2 regions of the Thalassotalea hakodatensis genome follow, and region 1 is predicted to be linked to the other one. Evidence: predicted binding sites of a transcription regulator. Region 1 holds the regulator's gene; the other holds the start of a gene.
The links. The regulator NrdR, encoded in region 1, represses ribonucleotide reductase genes. The targets are predictions, from matches to a motif close to AAACACNANATNTNGTGTTT.
Positions count from the first base shown of each region.

Region 2: a site for NrdR is predicted at 2,045-2,064, ahead of nrdA (class 1a ribonucleoside-diphosphate reductase subunit alpha). Genes of this name have one in related genera too.

Region 1 is NZ_AP027365.1:3,484,933-3,489,368, reverse strand. It holds gene QUE72_RS15450 (hypothetical protein) at 1-624, shown strand, start outside; gene glyA (serine hydroxymethyltransferase) at 937-2,193, shown strand; gene nrdR (transcriptional regulator NrdR) at 2,348-2,803, shown strand; gene ribD (bifunctional diaminohydroxyphosphoribosylaminopyrimidine deaminase/5-amino-6-(5-phosphoribosylamino)uracil reductase RibD) at 2,805-3,959, shown strand; gene QUE72_RS15430 (riboflavin synthase) at 3,961-4,436, shown strand, end outside.
Region 2 is NZ_AP027365.1:2,338,259-2,342,694, reverse strand. It holds gene nrdA (class 1a ribonucleoside-diphosphate reductase subunit alpha) at 1-1,970, opposite strand, end outside; gene QUE72_RS10230 (HAD family hydrolase) at 2,356-3,015, opposite strand; gene ubiG (bifunctional 2-polyprenyl-6-hydroxyphenol methylase/3-demethylubiquinol 3-O-methyltransferase UbiG) at 3,012-3,725, opposite strand; gene QUE72_RS10220 (Mpo1 family 2-hydroxy fatty acid dioxygenase) at 3,866-4,402, shown strand.

The DNA of each region.
Region 1 (4,436 bases):
GCAAATAACAATGAACCTGATAACAACATGAATCAAGATAACGATACTGACACTTCATTTATTGATGAACAATGGCAGGAATTGGCGAAAGATTGGCAGCAGCAACCAACAGAAAAAGCTGATATTAAAAAGCTACTTAAAGAAACAAAACGAAGAACACGTAAAGCGAAATGCTTATTCTGGGGAAATGTGGTTGCAACCATAGGGCTTTTATTTGGCGCAATGTATGGCACATTGATTGAAGACTCTTGGGAAAGATCATTTCTGAGTTACATGTGGGGCAGCTTCGTACTTTCGGTTGTTTTCTGTTATTACGAATATAAGATCAGACAAACAGCCTGGCAACAAATCAATGATAGCCCAGAAAATGCGATTAATAATGCGATAAAAGGTATTGAGTCCTCATTAAGCTATATTCGTTTAACGAAGTGGTCTTGTATACCCTTTGGGCTATTAGCTAACTTTTTTGTTTATGAAACGGCAATTAATGCGGAAAAACCGGCAACGAACGGTTTAATTACTATTAATATACTTATAATTCTTATGTTTGCTATTACTCATTGGTTTGGACTAAAACGCCAAAAAGAGCTTAAAGCAATGATTGCCAAAACAAAGAATAATTAACCGCTTTTGTTGGTTAGGCCATATTAAATTCGGTTTTAATTCTTTAATCCTGAATTTAATATGTTGTTCTTTGGTTTTTTATTCGATATATTACTTCAATAGCGAATATGATCTCGCAAAAGAAAACTTTTACCGCATATAGCACAAAGAGCAATCGATATATTTCATTAAAAAATGAAATAACTGCATCGGGTTTTTGCGTATACTTTAGCGCCTGATTCAGGCAAAATATGCGGCAATTAATTTAGACAACCCTCCAGCAAATGCCTCGTATAGTGCAAGGCCATGATGCTGAGAACTTGAGGTAAAAACATGCTTACTCGTGATATGAATATTGCTGACTTTGATGCTGAACTATGGCAATCAATGACTGACGAAACGACTCGTCAAGAAGAGCACATCGAACTCATTGCTTCTGAAAACTACTGTAGCCCTCGTGTACTTGAGGCACAAGGTTCTCAGTTAACTAATAAATATGCTGAAGGCTACCCGGGTAAACGTTACTACGGTGGCTGTGAATTTGTAGATAAAGCTGAAGCACTTGCTATTGAACGTGCGAAAGCATTATTTGGTGCTGATTATGCCAATGTGCAACCGCACGCTGGCTCTCAAGCAAATGCTGCTGTATTTCAAGCACTTGTAACGCCTGGCGGGAAAGTTCTTGGTATGAGCTTGGCGCATGGTGGTCATTTAACACATGGTGCACACGTAAACTTTTCTGGTAAATCTTATGAAGCGATTCAATATGGTTTAGACCCTGAAACCGGTGATATTGACTACGCCGAAATGGAACGTTTAGCACAAGAACATAAGCCGGAAATGATCATCGGAGGTTTTTCTGCATTCTCTGGAGTGGTTGATTGGGCGCGTATGCGTAAAATCGCTGATAGCATCGGTGCTTACTTTATGGTTGATATGGCGCACGTTGCAGGCTTAGTGGCTGCAGGCCTTTATCCAAACCCTGTTCCACATGCTCACGTTGTAACAACGACAACGCATAAAACATTGGCTGGTCCTCGCGGTGGTTTAATTGTTGCTGGTTGTGGCGACGAAGCTATTTATAAGAAATTAAATTCAGCCGTATTTCCTGGTGGTCAAGGTGGCCCATTAATGCATGTTATTGCAGCTAAAGCAGTTGCCTTTAAAGAAGCATTAGAGCCTGAATTTAAAGTGTATCAACAACAAGTGCTTGATAACGCTAAAGCGATGGTAGCAGTGTTACAGGAACGCGGTTACAAAGTTGTTTCGAATGGTACTGAAAACCATTTATTATTATTAGATTTAATTGATAAAGATATCACCGGTAAAGATGCTGATGCGGCGTTAGGTCGTGCACACATTACTGTGAATAAAAACTCGGTACCCAATGATCCACGTTCTCCTTTTGTTACTTCAGGCTTACGCTTAGGCACACCGGCAATTACTCGTCGTGGCTTTGGTGTAGAAGAAACTAAAGCATTAACAGGCTGGATCTGTGACATTCTTGATGATATCAATAATGAAGCAACGATAACTACGGTACAGGAAAAAGTGAAAGAGCTTTGTGCTCGTTTGCCGGTTTATGCCTAGCTAACCTCTGTTTAAGATCGGTGGACAGATAAAACTCTGTACGCCTAAGTAGATTAAAGCCCAAAGGAAACTTTGGGCTTTTTAGTATTTGTCAGTTACTTCACGCATAAATTCCTTTAAAATAACCTCATCTTTGTAAATAGTAGGAACAGGCATGTATTGCCCATTTTGTACGGCGACTGAAACTAAAGTGATAGATTCTCGTCTAGTGGCAGATGGCCACCAAATCAGGCGACGTAGAGAATGTATTGCTTGCTTAGAACGCTTTACTACGTTTGAAATGGCTGAACTTGTTATGCCTCGTATAATCAAGCGAGATGGTTCAAGAGAGCCGTATCATGAGGAAAAGCTCCGCTCTGGTTTAATGCGTGCTTTAGAAAAGCGTCCTGTCAGTGTCGAACAAACTGAAAAAGCAATTAATCGACTAAAATCCAAACTTCGCGCAACGGGTGAACGTGAAGTTTCAAGTGAAATGTTGGGTAATCTAATTATGGAGCAGTTGAAAAAGCTTGATAAGGTTGCTTATGTTCGCTTTGCATCTGTGTACCGTTCTTTTGAAGATATTCGCGAATTTGGCGAAGAAATTGCTCGGTTAGGTGGTGATAACTAAGATGAGCTGTAACACTTTTACCCTTGATGATCACCGTTACATGGCAAGAGCGATAGCACTTGCTAAAAAAGGGTTATATACCGTTTCACCTAATCCACGCGTAGGTTGTGTGTTGGTGAAAGATGGCAAGGTGGTTGGTGAAGGTTGGCATCAACAAGCAGGTTCTGCACATGCTGAAGTTAACGCATTGGCGCAGGCCGAAGAACAGGCAAAAGGCGCAACAGCGTATGTTACTTTAGAGCCTTGCTCACATTACGGTAAAACACCACCTTGTGCTAAGGGGTTAATAGACGCTGGTGTTGTCAAAGTAATTGCTGCTATGGTTGATCCAAACCCACAAGTATCTGGTAATGGTTTATCAATGTTAACGCAAGCAGGCATTGAAACAGCTTCTGGGTTACTTGAAGCTGATGCTCAAGCACTTAACGTGGGCTTTATTGCGTTGATGACTCAACAAAAGCCTTATGTTCGTTGTAAGCTTGCAGCCAGTTTAGATGGGAAAACAGCGATGTCTTCGGGTGAAAGTAAATGGATCACCTCTCGTGAAGCTCGCTGCGATGTACAACAGCTTAGAGCACAAAGTTGTGCGGTAATTAGTGGTGCCGATTCTATCTTGCATGATAACGCACGCATGACCGTACGTTGGTCAGAACTGGGCGATATTAAACAACATTATGCAGAACAAGAAGTTCGACAACCTGTTCGCGTGGTCATCGACTCGCAAAACCGCTTAACCCCAGATCTTGCACTTTTTGAAACTACATCACCCGTGTTGATATTAACGGCTCGACTTGAAAATACGCATCAATGGCCACATTTCGTAGAACATATTTGTGTTAAGCAATCACAATGTGGTCACTATATTGATTTAACCGCAGCGTTGAAAGTATTAGCGGATAAAGGCTTAAATGACGTGTTAATCGAGTCGGGTATGGAATTAGCGGGCGCATTCATTGAACAAAACTTAGTTGATGAATTAATTCTATATCAAGCGCCCAAGTTACTTGGCCATGCTGGGAAAGGTTTGGTGAATTTTTCTCATATTGATAGGTTAACACAAGCAAAATCATTACACATTCAAGATGTTACTCGAGTAGGTGGCGATATAAAGATTGTTGCACACTTTACTCATGACAAGGTAAAAGTAGAGAACTAGCATGTTTACTGGAATTATTGAAGCTGTCGGCACGATCAAGCAAATACAAGTAGGGTCGCATGGTGCTCGAATTGTTATCGCGACAGGCGTATTAGATATGTCAGATGTAAAGCTTGGCGACTCAATAGCAACCAATGGTATTTGTCTAACTGTGATTGCTTTTGATAGCACAAGTTTTAGTGCCGATGTCTCTACAGAAACACTCTCACGTACCGGATTTGCTCATTATAAAGTGAACCAACAGGTAAATTTAGAAAAAGCCATGTTACCTACAACACGGTTTGGCGGCCATATTGTTTCTGGACATGTTGATGCTGTTGTTTGTATCACACAAATCAATAGAGTTGGAAACAGTATCGATTATTGGTTAGAAATGACTGATGATATAGCACCCTATATTGCGGAAAAAGGTTCAATTACTATCGATGGTGTAAGCTTAACGGTCAACTCAGTAGATACAACATCCTTTAGATTGAC
Region 2 (4,436 bases), 1.1 Mb from region 1:
GGTACAACTTGTTTTAAAATGCCGTCTTTACTTGCTTTAATACTGATCAAACCTCGCGGTGGTTCAATGCCATTAGTCGCATTAGATATTTGAGAGGATGTTTCAGAAGGCATTAAGGCTGATAACGTTGAGTTTCTCACACCATATTGCTTAATGTTCTCACGTAGCGTTTCCCAGTCTAGCTGTAACGGCTCATTGGTGATTTTATCGATCTCTTTTTTGTAAGTGTCAATGGGCAAAATGCCTTGAGATAAGCGTGTTTCATTAAACTTAGGACAAGCACCTTGCTCTTTTGCAAGCTTATTCGATGCTTGCAATAAATAAAATTGAATCGCTTCAAAAGTACGGTGAGTTAGGTTATTTGCACTGCCATTTGAATAGTACACGCCATTTTTAGCGAGATAATAAGCATAGTTAATGACACCTATACCAAGTGTTCTTCGACCCATGGTTGCATTGTATGCAGCTGGAACAGGATAATCTTGGTAATCTAATAAGCTGTCTAATGCTCGTACTGCTAAATCAGCAAGTTCTTCTAGCTCATCTAAACTATCAATAGCACCTAAATTAAATGCTGATAACGTACATAATGCAATTTCACCTTCAGGATCATTAATATCCTTTAAAGGTTTCGTGGGTAAGGCAATTTCAAGACACAAGTTACTCTGGCGAATAGGTGCTTGGCTTGGTTCAAACGGGCTGTGTGTATTACAGTGATCCACATTTTGTAAATAGATACGGCCGGTACTTGCACGTTCTTGAGCAAATAAGCTAAACAGTTCAATGGCTTGAATACGTTTTTTGCGAATTGACTCATCTGCTTCATATTTTACATATAACGCTTCAAATTCATCTTGATCTGCGAAAAAGGCATCGTACAAACCAGGTACGTCGCTTGGACTAAACAACGTAATGTGTTCACCCTTTATTAAACGTTGGTACATCAATTTGTTGAATTGAACACCGTAGTCAAGATGACGCACGCGGTTCTCATCAACACCACGGTTATTTTTTAATACCAGTAAACTTTCAACTTCTAAGTGCCATAAAGGATAAAATAGCGTAGCTGCTCCGCCGCGAACGCCGCCTTGTGAACAGCTTTTTACGGCTGTTTGAAAGTGTTTGTAAAACGGTATACAACCTGTATGGAATGCTTCACCGTTTCTTATTGCGCTACCTAGTGCTCTAATATTGCCAGCATTAATACCAATACCTGCGCGTTGTGATACATATTTCACAATGGCACTAGAAGAGGCATTTATAGAATCTAAGCTATCATCGCATTCAATCAATACACATGAAGAAAACTGACGAGTAGGTGTACGTACACCAGCCATTATTGGGGTAGGTAATGAAATTTTAAAGGTAGAAATGGCGTTGTAAAAGCCTTCTATGTAACTCAGTCTTGTTTCGGCAGGGTATTTTGCAAATAAACATGCGGCCACTAATACATATAAGAATTGTGCACTTTCGTAAATTTCTCCGGTAACGCGATTCTGTACTAAATACTTACCTTCAAGTTGTTTAACAGCAGCGTAACTAAAGTTTAAATCACGACGATGATCAATGAATTGCTCCATTGCTTCGAATTCTTCTGGGGTATAATCAGCTAATATGTGTTGATCATAACGACCAGACTCAACAAGTTTCACCACATGTTCGTATAATTTTGGTGGCTCAAATTGCCCATAGGCTTTTTTACGTAAATGGAAGATAGCTAACCGAGCGGCCAAATATTGGTAATCGGGTGTTTCTTCAGAAATTAAATCTGCGGCAGATTTTATGATGGTTTCATGAATATCTTCCGTTTTAATACCATCATAAAATTGGATATGAGATTTCAGTTCGACCTGTGAAACAGAGACATTTTCTAAATTCTCAGCAGCCCAGGCAATTACCTTGTGAATTTTCTCTAAATCGATGGGTTCTTTCTTACCGTTGCGCTTGGTGACAAAAAGGTTGTTGTTCATGAAAAACCTGTATATGTGTTTTGTTTTTTTAATTTTTTAGACTGTAAGCTCACAACGGTGCATCAAAATACTCAATACACAATATCTAGGGGGTGAGCACTAAACTAATCACAAGATAATGAGGTTTGAGCTTCATTGCAAGCATAAAAAAAACATAAATTTACTTGATAAATTTTGACAAATTCTTTTGTTAGTAACAACTAACTTAGTAAGAGTAATTGATTTGCTTTTTTGTAAAAGGCAATCTTTATTTTTGTTTTTTTTATCCAATAGATTTATTTTAGGTTTTATAGTTATTCCCATATTACAAAAAGTAATATAGAAATAACTTATCAATAAAAACAATTAGTTACATTAGTTGTTTTTTTCTTGAACAGGTTGTCTGTTATATAATCGATAATAATTTTTCAGGGGATGCGCTAATGTATTTAGCTTGCCAAGTAGCAAGGTTATCTTGTTCTTTTATATACCCCCATTGAGCAATTGCTGTTGACATGTTTGCAGCGTTGCCTGCTTGAATATCTCTTAATGCATCACCAACGTACAAACATTGTTCAGGTGCAACACCTATATGCTCTGCAGCGTGTAATAGTGGCAATGGATGAGGCTTTCGTTCCGCAAGGCTATCACCGCCTATCATGACTTTACTGTGTGTAAATTCTGTAAAGTTAGGTAACAATAGTGTGGTTAAGTATTCTGGCTTATTGGTAACGATTCCCCACGGAATATCACGCTCATTAAGCGCTTGAAGTAACTCTGGTACCTCAGGGTACAAACATGTTTCAGCGGCTAAATTTTCTTCATAATAATCTAAGAACATACGACGAAGGGCTGGCTGATCATATTCAGTGATTTTATCTGCAAACCCTAATGCAAGTAGACCTTGAGCACCATCAGAAGCAACGGGTCTAAATACCTGCTTTTCTACTGTGGGTAAGTCAAATTGTGATAACACATAATTTAATGCCGCGCCTAAATCATTCGCGGTGTCTAATAACGTACCATCTAAATCAAAAAGTACGCCTTGGTATTTATTGTTTTTCATTCACTCACCTTTTGACAGCATAGAATGTAGTTTACGTCTAATGAATCAATTAATTTATGATTTTCAGTGATAGGGTTGTAATGGATACCTGCAGCATCGAGGCATGTTAACTCATGTGATTCAGCCCAATCAATTAATGTCGAAGGACGAATAAATTTGTCATGCTCATGTGTGCCATCAGGGACTATTTTTAATATTTTTTCAGCCGCTAAAATGGCTAATAAATAAGCTTTTGTTGTTTTGTTTAACGTTGAAAAGAAAACAAAACCCTTTGGTTTAACCATTTTTGCACAGGCGGCAATGACAGAAGCCGGATCAGGCACATGCTCTAACATTTCCATGCAAGTCACAATATCATATTGTGCTGTATGTTTAGCGGCGTGCTCTTCTGCAGTACTTTTTAAATATTCGACATTAATACCTGATTCAAGTGCATGCAACTTTGCAACATTAAGAGGTTCATCGCCCATATCAATACCTGTTACGTTTGCGCCTAACTTTGCTAGGCTTTCCGCTAAAATTCCGCCGCCACAGCCGACATCGATCACCTTTTTATCGAATAGGTTTTGCGCATGCTGAATGATAAATTGACGTCTAATGGGATTTATTTGATGTAACGGCTTGAAGTCACCTTCGAGATCCCACCAAAATTGCGCAACCTTTTCAAATTTGGCTATTTCATCTTGGTTTACATTAATAGAGTTGGTCATAGTGTCGTTTTTTTATTTACAATTGCTGACTATGTTAAACCATACCAGATAAAAGCGGCAGTAAAAATTCACCATACTAAGTTGACCTAATAATGCATTAATTATAATTTAGTACATATGTATAATTATTAGGTGCTATCATGAAATCGTTAACTACGCAGCTTTCAACGTATAAAAGTGTGCATTTAAATCACAAAAATATATGGACACATGTGGTAGGCATTCCATTGATCATTTGGGCTGCAGCATTAATGTTATCTTCTATAGAGTTTACGGTAACGTTTACCGGTACAGATATTAAGGTAAACCTGTTAACAATTATTTCATTAATGATCTTGGGGTATTATTTTATCTTGTCACCGACATTAGCTTTGGTGGCTTTTTTGTTATTCGGGTCGCTTATTTATAGTGCTCTTGCTCTTTCGTCGATGGATCATAAGTGGTTTGTAGCAATTGGTGCTTTTGCTATCGGTTGGATATTTCAATTTATTGGTCATGGGTATGAGAAGGCAAAGCCTGCATTTGTTGATGACTTAAATCAGTTGTTAATTGGCCCACTCTTTTTACTGGCTGAACTTTGTTTTGCGTGTGGAAAACTGTCTGATTTAAACAAAGAAGTGACACGTTTGGCGATTGAAAAGCGACAAGTTTTCGAGAAAGATAAAATACCCGGTTAGGGTTTAGTTGCTTCAGGCTATTAAATATTCGTGA